2 regions of the Protofrankia sp. CiP1_Cm_nod4 genome follow, and region 2 is predicted to be linked to the other one. Evidence: riboswitches for the same ligand, from Rfam matches in the RefSeq annotation. Region 2 holds a riboswitch; the other holds the start of a gene.
What was found. A riboswitch is a leader RNA that binds a small molecule or an ion and turns the genes downstream of it on or off. The one in region 2 is predicted to bind S-adenosylmethionine.
Positions count from the first base shown of each region.

Region 1: it holds a riboswitch for S-adenosylmethionine, as region 2 does, so the genes downstream of both, AC5LSR_RS06365 (aminotransferase class V-fold PLP-dependent enzyme) here and thrC (threonine synthase) in region 2, are expected to answer to the same signal.

Region 1 is NZ_CEVIVC010000020.1:53-6,862, reverse strand. Features, by position in the region: gene AC5LSR_RS06390 (WhiB family transcriptional regulator) at 132-500, opposite strand; gene AC5LSR_RS06385 (C40 family peptidase) at 1,145-2,305, opposite strand; gene AC5LSR_RS06380 (rhodanese-like domain-containing protein) at 2,471-2,881, opposite strand; gene AC5LSR_RS06375 (cysteine dioxygenase) at 2,878-3,531, opposite strand; gene AC5LSR_RS06370 (VOC family protein) at 4,464-5,030, shown strand; SAM riboswitch class IV at 5,242-5,354, shown strand; partial or broken gene AC5LSR_RS06365 (aminotransferase class V-fold PLP-dependent enzyme) at 5,390-6,810, shown strand, end outside.
Region 2 is NZ_CEVIVC010000133.1:7,347-13,061, forward strand. Features, by position in the region: partial or broken gene otsB (trehalose-phosphatase) at 1-232, shown strand, start outside; gene AC5LSR_RS19555 (alpha,alpha-trehalose-phosphate synthase (UDP-forming)) at 393-2,030, opposite strand; gene AC5LSR_RS19560 (HAD family hydrolase) at 2,345-3,160, opposite strand; gene AC5LSR_RS19565 (glucosyl-3-phosphoglycerate synthase) at 3,436-4,407, opposite strand; SAM riboswitch class I at 4,440-4,557, shown strand; gene thrC (threonine synthase) at 4,567-5,715, shown strand, end outside.

The sequences.
Region 1 (6,810 bases), on a different contig from region 2:
TCGATCATCGGTGCCCCGGCCATGGCGCCGGGCGAGGCACTCGCTCACATCGACGGCTCGCATCGACGGCGGTGCCTCACCCGAAGTGGTGAAAAATATCCTACGGTGGAGCTAGAAATCAGCCGTAAGGATCAGCTGGTCGCGTATGTGGAAAGCAGCAGGCGGTCGGCAAAGGCAAGGGCGTCGTCCGCGCTGAGCCGGCCGCGGGGAACCACGGAATTGCGTTCGTCCGAGGTAAGCCCGCCCCACACGCCGTGTTCCTCCTGGCGGAATAAGGCGGTCGCGAGACAGGCCCGCCGCACGGAGCAGCTGGCGCATACTTTCCGGGCCCGGGTTTCCGCCGCCGCCCGGGCCTTGGTGTTACGCCCGTCCGGCGGGAAGAACGCGTCGGGATCCCCGTCCCGGCAGGCGGCTTCCTGCCGCCAGTAGGCGGGCCAGCCAGCGCCGTAGGGCTGCGGCGGAAGGTCGCGTCCGGGCAGGACGGGTACGCCGGCGCTCATGAGATTCCGCCGATTCTGCCACTATCGAGGCACAATCCGGTCCGATGGTGGTAGGCGGCAGCGCTACCTGTAGGCAGCAGCCGCGGATGACTCAGCATGATGTCTCCTCGGGACGTCGCTTGCGGCGGGCATGACAATGCGCGGCAACGAGTGGATGTGTTGGAAAGCACACCGACTCCTCTGCTCGCGTGGAACCACAACCTCAGGGAGGGACGGAGCCAGGGTTGTCCGGCATGAATTGCGCACGCCTGGACACCCTCTTCGTCGGAAACGAACCCGTCTCGTCTCGTTAACCGAGGAACGTAGACGGCTCTCGACGGGATAGCAAGGGTTCCGGAACGCCCGCGTCCGCAGTATGTGCGAGACATCCGGTTCCGGCCGCGCTGATCGACGTTCCGTTGTCCAGTCGCAGCGTTGGGTATGCGTACTACCACTCGTAGTAGATGCCCGGTGGTGTCAAACCGGGCATCCTGGCTTCCCGCGCGCCCCCGGGGGATCGGAGAGCGTGTTCCCGACGATCGCAAGGGTGAGCAGAATCACAACTATGATCGTCGGCGGCACGTGGCGCAGAGTCTACGGTCAGAGCGCCCAAGGTGATGGGATCATGTTTTCCGGCCGGCCGGAAGCTGCAGGTCCTCCGGTCTTCAGACCCGTCCGATGCGATAGTCGCCCGACCAGATGTCCTGGTACTGGACGTTGGTGCCGGGGCGACGCGAAACGATCATCTGCCCGTTCCCGGCGTAGATGGCATCGTGGTAGGCCTCCCCCTCGGCGTCGAGGAAGAAGACCACATCTCCCGGCCGGGCCTCGGCGGAGCCGACCGGCCGCAGCGCGGCGAACTGGTCGTAGGTGGTACGGGGAATCGAGACACCGGCCTGGGCGTACGCGTACTGGACCAGGCCGGAGCAGTCGAAGTCGTCCGGCCCGGCGGCACCGTAACGGTACGGTTTGCCGATCTGCCGCTCGGCGGCCGCGAGTGCCGCCGTCGCGGCCGAGGTGGACGCCCCCACCGGAACCGCTGCCGCCGCCGGAGTCACCACCAGCGTCGCTGTCGACGCCACTGCCGACACCACTGTCGACGTCACTGTCGGGGCTGTTGCCGGCGTGGGTGCCGCTACCGGTGAGGCTGGCGCGCCGAAGAGCGCATCCCAGGTCCGCGGGCCGACCACGGTGTCGATGGCCAGCCCGGCGCTGGCCTGGAAGGCGCGGACGCCGTGTGCGGTCCGCGGGCCGAACCACCCGTCGGCGAAGATCCCGAGCCGGATCTGGAGCCGCACCACCGGGTCACCCTGGCTTCCCCGGCGCAACGACCGGCCGGGGAACCCCCGCCCGCCAGCGGACGACTCCCCTCCGCTTCCAGAAGACTCCCATCCGTTATCAGAGGATCCCCATGCGCCCCCGGAGGATTTCCATACGTCATCAGAGGGATCCTGTCCGCTGCTGGAGGACTCCCCCCTGCCGCCGGCGGACGCCTGTCCGCCGGCGGCTGACGCCTGTCGGCTGCCGGTCGACTTCTGCTTGTCACCGGTATGCCGCTTCCCGCTGGTGGCGGACTTCTGCCCGGTGCCGCCGGTGGACTTCTGCCCGGTGCTGCCGGCGGGCTCCTGCCCCTCCGCCCAGGCCGTCGCCGCGGGCCCCTGCCCCGTCGGGGCGTCCAGGGCCGCGCCGGCCGCGGCGGGCGCGCCGGTGGCCGTCACGGTGGCCGCCCCGGCCGGGTGGGGCGTCAGGGCCACCGCGACAGCGACGGCGACGGCGCAGGAGACCGCGGTGATCGTGGGTGAGACCGTACGGCTCGAGATGGACATGCCATCACCCCTCTGCCGCCGTTCCGGGCAGATGGGGCCCGGCCCCGTCCGCGCGTGTGGCCGACACGGGGATGCGGACGGGCTTCGGCGGTCACCCCCGTTACTCACCGTGATAGTGAGCACCCTTACGCTAAGAGATCGTCCAAGACCTTTCAGTGAAGTTAGTTACTGAAGGTGACGATCTTCGTCGCTATAGGTGATTATCGGGAGGCCGCCGCGCTCCCAGGCGCGGAAGCCTCCGACGACGTCGGTGGCCTGGTGCAGGCCGAGATCCTGCAGGGACGCCGCCGCGAGGCTGGAGGTGTACCCCTCCGAGCAGATGATGATGACCTTGACATCGTCGCCGGTGGCCTGGGGGAGGCGCGCGTCGCTGGTAGGGTCCAGCCGCCATTCCAGGACGTTGCGTTCGATGATCAGCGCACCGGGGATGCCGCCCTCGGCGCCGCGCTGGGCCGCGGGCCGGATGTCGACCAGCAGCGCCCCGCCCGCCACCGCCGCCGCAGCCGTGGGCGGGTCGAGACGTTCCAGGCGGGCGCGTGCCCGGGCAAGCATCGCGTCGATCCGGCTGCCGCTCACGGCCGTCCTCCGCCCACGGCGACAACCCCCGCCACGTCCCCGCCAGCGGCCGTGGCGAGGCTGCCTGCGACAGCGCCGGCGCCGGCGGTGGCGGTGGCGTCGGCCGGCACGGCGTCGAACAGGCCGCCACCGGTCACGTTCGCGAACAGGAAGCCCTCGACTGCCTGCTCGGCGGCGTCCGGCGCGTACCGCATCGGCAGCTCCGGGGGGGAGTAGGCGTGGATGGTCGCGGCCGGGGCGCTCCCCGCGTTCCCCACCTTGTGGATGTGGTCGCGGCCGAATGTGGGCGACGCCTCCCGTTCGTGCCGCCGCCAGCCGCGCGGCCGCCAGTCCGCGTCACAGACGATCTCCGTGACGGGGCCCTGGACGACGGTCAGCGCGCCGAACGCGCCGCCGTGGTCGTGCGCGCGGGTGTACTGGCCCGGGCACCAGCTGATCAGCCACACCTCGACCGACCCGGACAGCACGAGCCGGGTGTACCAGCGGTTGACCGGGTCGTGGCGCAGGATCGCCGACCATATCCCGGTCGCGGCACCGAGAGAGCGGGTCAGCGCGGCCAGCACATGCGGTCCCACCGTTTCGTTCTCGTCCCCCAGCAGGAAATCCGGCACCAGGTCGGTGCCCGCGAGTCGTGGATGGATGAGTGGCATGCTCGGCTCCCTGTCGGCACGGGCGGAAAGCGCTACGGATGGAGAGCTGTACGGGTGGAAAAACGGCTCCTCGCAGTGCACCGGAAACTGTGTTCATCCGATCACCAGGAGTTGTTGCCAGTGGTGGCCCAGTGCAGCCGCGAGCCGTCTGCCAGCCTCGCGGCTTGGGTACCGACAGGGCCCTGACCTGGCTCTTCGGCGACGAGCGCCACGCCGACCGCGCCCGCGGCGAGGCGGCTGGGCCGCAGACCGTCACCGTGTACTCGCCAGTTCTGTAGTCGTCTGATTACATTTTCCAGCGAGCTGTGAAGAGCCGGAAAAACAGCGCGATTACATTTTTTCGCGTCGCCGGCGGCCCCTCGGAGCCGCCGGCGACGCGGGCGGCGGCATGCCCTTCGGCGCTCCCGCCGGCGCTCCTGTCGTCGCTTCCGGGCGGCGTTCCCGGCGCAACCGCCGCCGCCGGGAGAAATCGGCCGGCTGACAGCCGGGTGCGCTCGACGAACCGAAAACGCGCCAGGGCCCGGACGGATGCTCGGGGTGGGCGGGCTCAGACGGTCCGGCGACGCGCCGGTGTGACCGGCTGGCCTGAGATGACGTGAGCGGAACCGGCGCCGTGGCGCCCGTCCACGGTTGTCAGCGCATCCCGCGCGGGCCGCACCCGCCGGTACACGCCGCGCTGGCCACAAGCACCTGGTCGATCACGCGGTCGCTGTGCGGCAGAAAGCGGCGGGATGCCATGCCCGGCACTGTACAACCGATCCGCCGTCACAATCCTCGTTCATTCCTGTACACCCGCTCCGACGCCCCGCCCGGGCCGCCCCGCGCGTTCCCGGCAACATCCTCCCGATCATCCGTCCCGCGCTGTCCCGCCAGCCGTGAGACATCGCAGAACCCGGAACTCCCGACGTCCACCACCCTCCGGATATGGGCTCGTGACCGCCGTCGCGAACGGGCCACCGGGCGGGATGAGACGGTTCGCGGAGATCCGCCCGGAAAGCCGTCCCGCGCCGGGGAAAGCGGTCGGATACCTTCCGCTCATGGAGCAGCGGATCAGCCTGATCACACTGGGTGTCGGGGACGTGGGACGCGCCCGGGCGTTCTACGAGCGGCTGGGCTGGCAGGGCCAGGAGCTCGAGGAGACCGTGTTCTTCCAGGCCGGCGGCACCGTGCTGGTGCTCTGGGGACGCGACAGGCTGGCCCGCGACTGCGGTATCGCCGAGGGAAGCGCCGCCACGGGGAGCACCGCCGGGCGGGCGGACGGGTTCGGCGGTGTCGCGCTCGCGCACAACGTCCGCTCCAGGGCGGAGGTCGACGACGTCATCGCGGCGGCGCAACGGGCGGGGGCCACGGTCACCCGTCCCGCGGCCGAGACGTTCTACGGCGGCTACGCGGGGGTCTTCACCGACCTCGACGGCCACGTCTGGGAGATCGCCCACAATCCCGGTCTCCCGTTCGCCGCAGACGGCTCGATCATCGTCCCGGACCTCGGCGGCCCGTGACCGCTGCCGCCGGGACGGGCCGTCCGGCGGCTCCCGCCCGGCGTGGCCGCGGGCGGGAGCCGCGTCCTGTTCGGCGGGGTCCGGCCGGGTTCCCGGCCGGGGCGCCCAGCTCCTGATCGGTGATGCGGCCGGTGGAGGGGTCCGGGGGCCGTCCGCCGGAGCTGGCGCCACCGCCGGGCACGTGTCCGACATCCCCGGTATGCTCGGCACAGGTCATGAGCGCCAGCGTCAAGCCCCGGCTTGCTGGCCGGCAACCCTCCTCCGCGGTGGGGTGCCCCGGGTGAGGACCAGGCCGTAGCCGCGTGGCTGCGGTAAGCGCGGACCCGCCTTCCGGGTCCGGTGGACCCGTGAGGAGTGCTGTGACCGCCCCTGCCGCCATCCAGACCCCCGTCCGTCCGCGGCCGGGGGAGCCGTCTGCCGTGGCCGTGGACGGCGTCGCCGCCAGCGCCCAGCCGCTGCCGGTGGGGCCGCTGCTGCCGGTCGTCGGCGCGGATCTGCGCGTTCCGCTCGTCCAGGGCGGGCAGGAGCGCTACGCCAACCTCGACTACGCCGCGTCCGCCCCGTGCCTGTCCGCCGTGGCGGCCAGGGTGGAGGAGATCCTGCCGTTCTACGCCAGCGTCCACCGCGGCGCCGGCTACGCCTCCCAGGTGACCACGGCGCTGTACGAGTCGGCGCGCGGGACGGTCGGCGCCTTCGTCGGCGCGCGGCCCACGGACGTCGTGGTGTTCACCCGCAACACCACCGACGCGCTCAACCTGCTCGCCCGCTGCCTGCCCGGGACGGCGGCCGGCGGCCATCCGGACGACAGCCCGGGCCGCGGGGCGGACGCCGGCCGCTCGGACGGCGACGGCCGGGCGGGGGACGCCGGCCCTGGCGACGTGCTGTTCCTCGATGTCGAGCATCACGCGAACCTGCTGCCCTGGCGTGCCGTCCGGCACCGCTGCCTGCCGGCCGCGGGCACCGTCGGCGCGACCCTCGACCGTCTCCGGCGGGCGCTGGCGCACCGGCCGGCCTGCCTCGTCGCCGTGACGGGCGCGTCGAACGTGACCGGCGAGGTCGTCCCCGTCGCCGAGATCGCCAGGATCGCGCACGCCCACGGCGCGCGGATCGTCGTGGACGCCGCGCAGCTGGCGCCGCACCGCCGCGTCGACATGGCCGCCTGGGACGTCGACTACGTCGCGCTGTCCGCCCACAAGCTCTACGCGCCCTACGGCGCCGGGGCGCTGATCGGCCGCGCGGACTGGCTCGACGCCGCGCCGCCGTACCTCGCCGGCGGCGGTGCCGTGGCCGGCGTGACCGGCACCACCGCCACCTGGAAGGCCGCCCCGGAGCGGCACGAGGCGGGCTCCCCCAACTCGCTCGGCGCGGCCGCCCTGGCCGCGGCCTGCCAGGTGCTGGCCGCGCTCGCGCCCGGCGCCCTCGAGCGCCACGAGGCCGCGCTGCGTGACCATCTTGTCGCCGGGCTGTCCGGGCTGCCAGGTGTGGAGATCCCGCGGATCTGGGCGGACGCGTCCGACCGGCTCGGCGTGGTGACCTTCACCGTGCCCGGCGACAGCGCCGCGCGGGCGGCCGCCTACCTGTCCGCCGAGCACGGCATCGGCGTGCGCGACGGCCGTTTCTGCGCCCATCCGCTGCTCGCCCGGCTGGGCCTGCCGGGCTCCGCCCTGCGGGCAAGCGTCGGCGTCGGCACCCGCTCCGACGACATCGACCGGCTCGTCACGGCACTGCGTACCTACCTGCGCGACGGCCCGGGCTGGACCTACCAGGCAGGACCGGCCGG
Region 2 (5,715 bases):
CCACGTGGCCGGGCTGGGCGTCCGCTCCGTGCTGTTCGCCGGCGACGACCTCGGTGACCTGCCGGCCTTCGACACGGTCGACGAGCTGCGGGCCGCCGGTATCCCCGGGCTGACCGTGTGCAGCGACGGCCCGGAGGTCCCCCGGGCACTGCGGGAGCGGGCCGATCTCGTCGTCCCCGGCCCGGAGGGAGTGGTGGCGCTACTGCTCCTGCTCGCCGCCCGCCTGGCCTAGAGCACCGATCGCGTAACCGTACGTATCCTCGCAAACGGCGGCGCACGTCGATGAGCGCCGATCATGGCCTACACCGGGGTCGTGGACGGGATTCGCACTGCCTGGCCGGCCTGGAACGCCCGCCCGGGACGCCGGCCGTCCCCGGCGGGGTGGGGTGGGGTCACTCCAGCAGCGCGTCGAGCTGGTCGCGGAACCACTTGCGCGGGGGGAGCCTGCCTGCGACGGCGGCGAGCCGGGCGCACCGGTCGCGGCGCTCGTCAGCGGCCATCAGCAGCGCGGTGTGCAGCGCCCGGGCGGTCGCGCTCACGTCGAACGGGTTGACCACCAGCGCGTCGTCGGCCATCTCCACGCACGCCCCGGCCTCGCGGGAGAGCACCAGGGCCGCCCCGGGCCGGGAGAGCACCGCGCCCTCCTTCGCGACCAGGTTCATGCCGTCCCTGATCGGGTTCACCACCAGCACCTCGGCCAGCGACAACGCCGCCAGTGACCGTGGGTAGTCATCGTTGACCTCCAGCCGGACGGGCAGCCAGGTCGCGGTCGCGAACTCGTCCTCGATCTCCGCCACGATCCGCTGCACGGCGGCCGTGTACTCGCGGTATTCGGGAAGGTCGTGGCGGGACGGATAGGCGCACACGATGTGCACCACCCGCCCCTGCCACTGCGGATAGTCGCGCAGCAGCTCCCGGTAGGCGTCCAGACCGCGGACGATGTTCTTCGACAGTTCGGTCCGGTCCACCCGCACGATCACCCGCCGGCCCGCGGCGATCTCGCGCATCTCGGCGGCGCGGGCGGCCACGTCCTGCCTGGACGCGCGTCTGAGCAGCCAGTCACCGTCGACCCCGAGCGGATGGACCCCGATCCGGACGGCGCGGCCGCGGTAGCGCAGCCACGGCCCGCCCGCCCCGTCGCGGCCCACACCGTCACGGCCCACACCGTCACGGCCCACACCGTCGCGATCAGCCTCAGCCTCAGCCCCGGTCCCGGTCCCGACGCCGGCCACGAGCTCGACGTCGGCGGGGAGCACCGCCCTGGCACACCGGCGGAACGCCTCCGCCCACTCCGGAGCGAGGAAGCCGAGCCGGTCGGCACCGAGCATGCCCTGGACGACCGCGCGGGCGACGTCGTCCGGCAGCATGCGGAAGTACTCCGGTGGCGCCCACGGTGTGTGACTGAAATGAGCGATCCGCAGGTCCGGGCGCAGCCTGCGCAGTTGCGCCGGCACCAGCGTCAGGTGGTAGTCCTGGATCAGGACGGCCGCGCCCGGCGCCGCCTCCCGGGCCAGCGCCTCGGCGAACATCGTGTTGTAGATCTCGTACGCCTGCCAGTCGCGCTGGAAGGCCGCGCCGAAGGAGGGCTGGGACGCCGACGCGTAGAGCAGGTGCAGGACGAACCACAACGTACGGTTGGCGACCGCGTTGTACGCCCGGTCGAAGACGACCCTGTCCACGTCGAGCATGTGGACGGCCGTGCCGCCGGTGTCATGGCCGGCAAGATCCAGACGGCCGTCCGGCGCCGACCGGGTGGCCCGCCGGTCCGCCTCGCTGATCGCCGCGCACACCCAGACCAGCCCACCACCGGCCCTGTCGCGCCCACCGGCCGGGCCGGTCCCGTCAGCCCCGCCGGCCGAGCCGGTCCCGTCAGCCTCGTCCGTCCCGCCGAGCCCACTGGCCGGCCCGGCGTCATCGCTGGCGACCGCGTGCAGGCCGCTGACCAGCCCACCGCCGCCACGGCGCACGACGAGCGACCCGTCGTCACCCGTCGTGAACGCCACCGGGCCGCGATTGGACGCGACAAGCACCCGGGCGGTCCCTCCAGCGGCCACGGGACGCGGCGTTTCATCGACCGACCGGGCATGACGCACCCTGCGAAGGGTAGTGCCTCGGCAGCGGCCGCACCGCAATCGTCACCGGCCCCCTGCCCACAGCTCCCCTGGCACCCATGACACGGGAGCTCTGGGCACCCCTGACACGGTGGTGCGGAACGGGGCCCAGCCCGCTCCGGCCCGGCGGATCAGCAGGCCGTGCGCCTGACGGCACCCTGACCGAGCGAGAGCTGTCCGTGGATCGTCCGGCTGACGTCACACCGTCCTGGCGCGTTCCGGCAGCCCGCGGATCAGACGGCGGCGGGCCGCGGCGTGGGCAGGACCGAGCGCACCGCGCTCACCCACCCGGCACCGAGGGTGCCGTCCTCCACGACGACGTTGCCGTAGCCGGGCAGCAGATCGACGAGGTCCGCATGGTGCAGCGCGTTCGCGACCAGGTGCATGCGGCCGACGTGGCCGGCCATGACCAGGTCGCTGGCGGAGTCCCCGATCGCGATCGCCTGCTCCGGGCGCAGCCCCCGGCGGGCCAGGTCGAAGGCCACCGCGGCTCCCTTGCTGACCCCGTCGGGCACCAGGTGGTAGACGTGCGGGACATCGTCCAGATCGGGCATGGTGGCCCGCGCGATGATGCCGTTGTCGCGCATGGTCAACCATGCGTAGCCTTCCGCGGCAAGCCACGCGTCGGCCTCGGCCACGTCGATGTTGCCCCGCAGCATGATGTCGATCTCACGGCCGCGGATCCAGGAGTGATGCGCCTCCAGGCGTCCCGGATACCGGGCGACCAGCGCCGTGACCAGCTCCTCGGGTATCCGGTCGAACGTCTCGGGCATGGCTCCGCGCAGGATCTGGCTGCTACGCCCGTGGTCCCAGCCGACGATGGCGCCGAGTTCGGCGATGAAGCCGTCCGCCCCGAAGATCGAGGCGGCCTCGGTGAGCTGAGGCCGGGTCCGCCCGCTGACCAGGACCAGCGCGATGCCGGCCCGGTGCAGGTCGATCAGGGCGTGCGCCGGGTCCAGGGTGACGGAGTGGTCCTCGCTGCGGAAGAAGCATCCGCGCGGCCCCACCATGGTCCCGTCGAGATCGGTATAGACGACCCGGACACTCATCGGTGCTGTCCTCCTGTTCACGCTGTTCGCGCTGTTCGTGGCGTCCACTCTGTTCGTGGCGTCCAGGCTGCTCATGGCGGGTGGGCGTTCGTGGCGGGGTGTTCGTGACATGTGGGACGGGGGCGCGGCGCGGGCGTTCCGTGGGGCCGTGCCGTGCCGTGCCACGGCGCCGGGGCTGTCACCTGGTGGGGCCGCCCGTCCGGGATGATCTGCCTGTCCGGGGTGATCCGGGCCCTGCCCGTGGCGGCCCGCCCGGCGCGGCGGGGCCCGGTCAGTCAGCCGCTTTCCACCGGGCCGTGGTACAGCCGGGCGTAGCGGGCGGCGTACTCCGGAATAGTGATCATAGGTGGCCGCTCCCGCACCACCACCTGATGGGTGCGCGGCTCCAGCCCGCTGTCACCGCGCCCGAACTGGGTCAGCGTCCCGCCGAGGGAGCCGGCGTGGACACCCAGCCTGCTCCACGCCGCGTGGATGATCTCCGCGGCCATCCGTCCAAGGGCCTCGTCGGACTGGTGGCGGTGGACCTTGCGGCCGACCTCGACCTGGGCGAGGGCGTCCACTCCCAGCAGCGAGAGCACGTCCACGACCTGGGCGAACTCGATGCCGTAGCCGGAGACGAACGGCAGCTGTTCGAGCAGGGCCCGCCGGCCGGCGAACTCACCGGCCAGCGGCTGCACCAGCCCGGCGAGCTGCGGCCAGTGCAGGTTGAGCAGGGGACGCGCGACGAGTTCGGTGACCCGGCCGCCACCGCCGGGCAGCAGCCCCCCGGCCAGCGGCCGGTCGTAGGACGCCTTGACGTAGGAGACCGCGCACTCGGTCAGCAGCGGCCCGAGCAGCCCGGTGACCAGGCTCGCGTCGAAGTCCTCCAGATCGGCGTCGACGAAGACCACGATGTCCCCGGACGTGGCGTACAGGGACTTCCACAGGGCCTCGCCCTTGCCGGCGACCCGTCCGTAGCCGGTGAGGATGCGCTCCTCGGCGAACACCGCCGCGCCCGCGGCGGCCGCCTCGGAGGCGGTCGCGTCCACCGACCCCGGATCGATGACGACGATCTCGTCGACGAGAGGCACCGCGGCCATAAGATCGCGGCGGACCGCCGAGACGATCGCGCCGACGGTGGCCGCCTCGTTCAACGCGGGCAGCACCACGCTGATCGGCCCTGCCTTACGGGCCAGTAGTTCCCCTGGTGAGAAGTCCCGCCCGTAGTACGTCCTATGCTCGAACCAACGGTATACGTCAGACCGCACACGGACTACAGTACGGACTGACAACCGCATACGGCTCATCCAGAGGGGCAGAGGGACCGGCCCAGTGAAGCCCCGGCAACCACCCGCATCAGTGCGTGGCAGGTGCTAATTCCGTCCTGAGACGCATCCGGCTCTCGGGAAAGATGAGGAGTTTCACAGATGACAGTCGCTCCCGAGCGCCTCGCAACGATCAGCCCGGACGTCGTCAATCCCGCGGTTGCCCTGTCATGTCGCCACTGCGGCGCCACCTATCCGCTCTCCCCGACGCATGTCTGTATCGAGTGCTTCGCCCCGCTGGAGATTGCCTACGACGACTCCGTGCTACGCCGGGTCACCCGGGCGTCCATCGAGGCCGGCCCCGCCAGCCTGTGGCGCTATGTCGGGCTGCTGCCCGCCGGCCACGACCCCGCGCGCCGGGTGTCGCTCGGCGCGGGCTGGACGCCGCTGCGCCCGGCCCCCCGCCTCGCCGCCGAGCTCGGGATGCGGACACTGTGGGTCAAGGACGACACCGCGAACCCCACCCACTCGTTCAAGGACAGGGTCGTGTCGGTGGCGCTGTCGGCCGCGCGCGAGCACGGGTACACCACGGTCGCCTGCGCGTCCACCGGCAACCTGGCCCAGTCGGTGGCAGCGCACGCCGCGTCCGCCGGGCTACGTTCGGTTGTGCTGATCCCGCATGATCTGGAGGACGGCAAGACCGTGTCGACCGCCGTCTACGGCGGCACGCTGGTCGCGATCGAGGGCAACTACGACGACGTCAACCGTCTGTGCAGCGAGCTCTCCGGCGAGTACGAATGGGCGTTCGTCAACGTCAACGTGCGGCCGTTCTACGCCGAGGGCTCCAAGACACTCGGCTACGAGGTCGCCGAACAGCTCGGCTGGCGGCTGCCGGAGCAGGTCGTGGTACCGATCGCGTCCGGGTCGCTGCTGACGAAGATCGACAAGGCGTTCGGTGAGCTCGGCCGGCTCGGCCTGGTGGAGCCGACCCCGCACCGGGTCTTCGGCGCGCAGGCGCAGGGCTGCAACCCGGTCGCGGCGGCCTTCGCCCGCGGGGCGGACACGGTCGCACCGGTGAAGCCGTCCACCATCGCCAAGTCGCTGTCGATCGGCAGCCCGGCGGACGGCCCGTACGCCCTCGACGTGGCCCGTCGCACCGGCGGCGCGATCACCGACGTCACCGACCCCGAGATCGTCGAGGGAATCCGCCTGCTGGCCCGGACGGAGGGTATCTTCGGCGAGACCGCCGGCGGCGTCACCGTCGCCTGCCTGCGGCGGCTGCTGCGCGAGGGCCTGCTCGACCCCGACGCG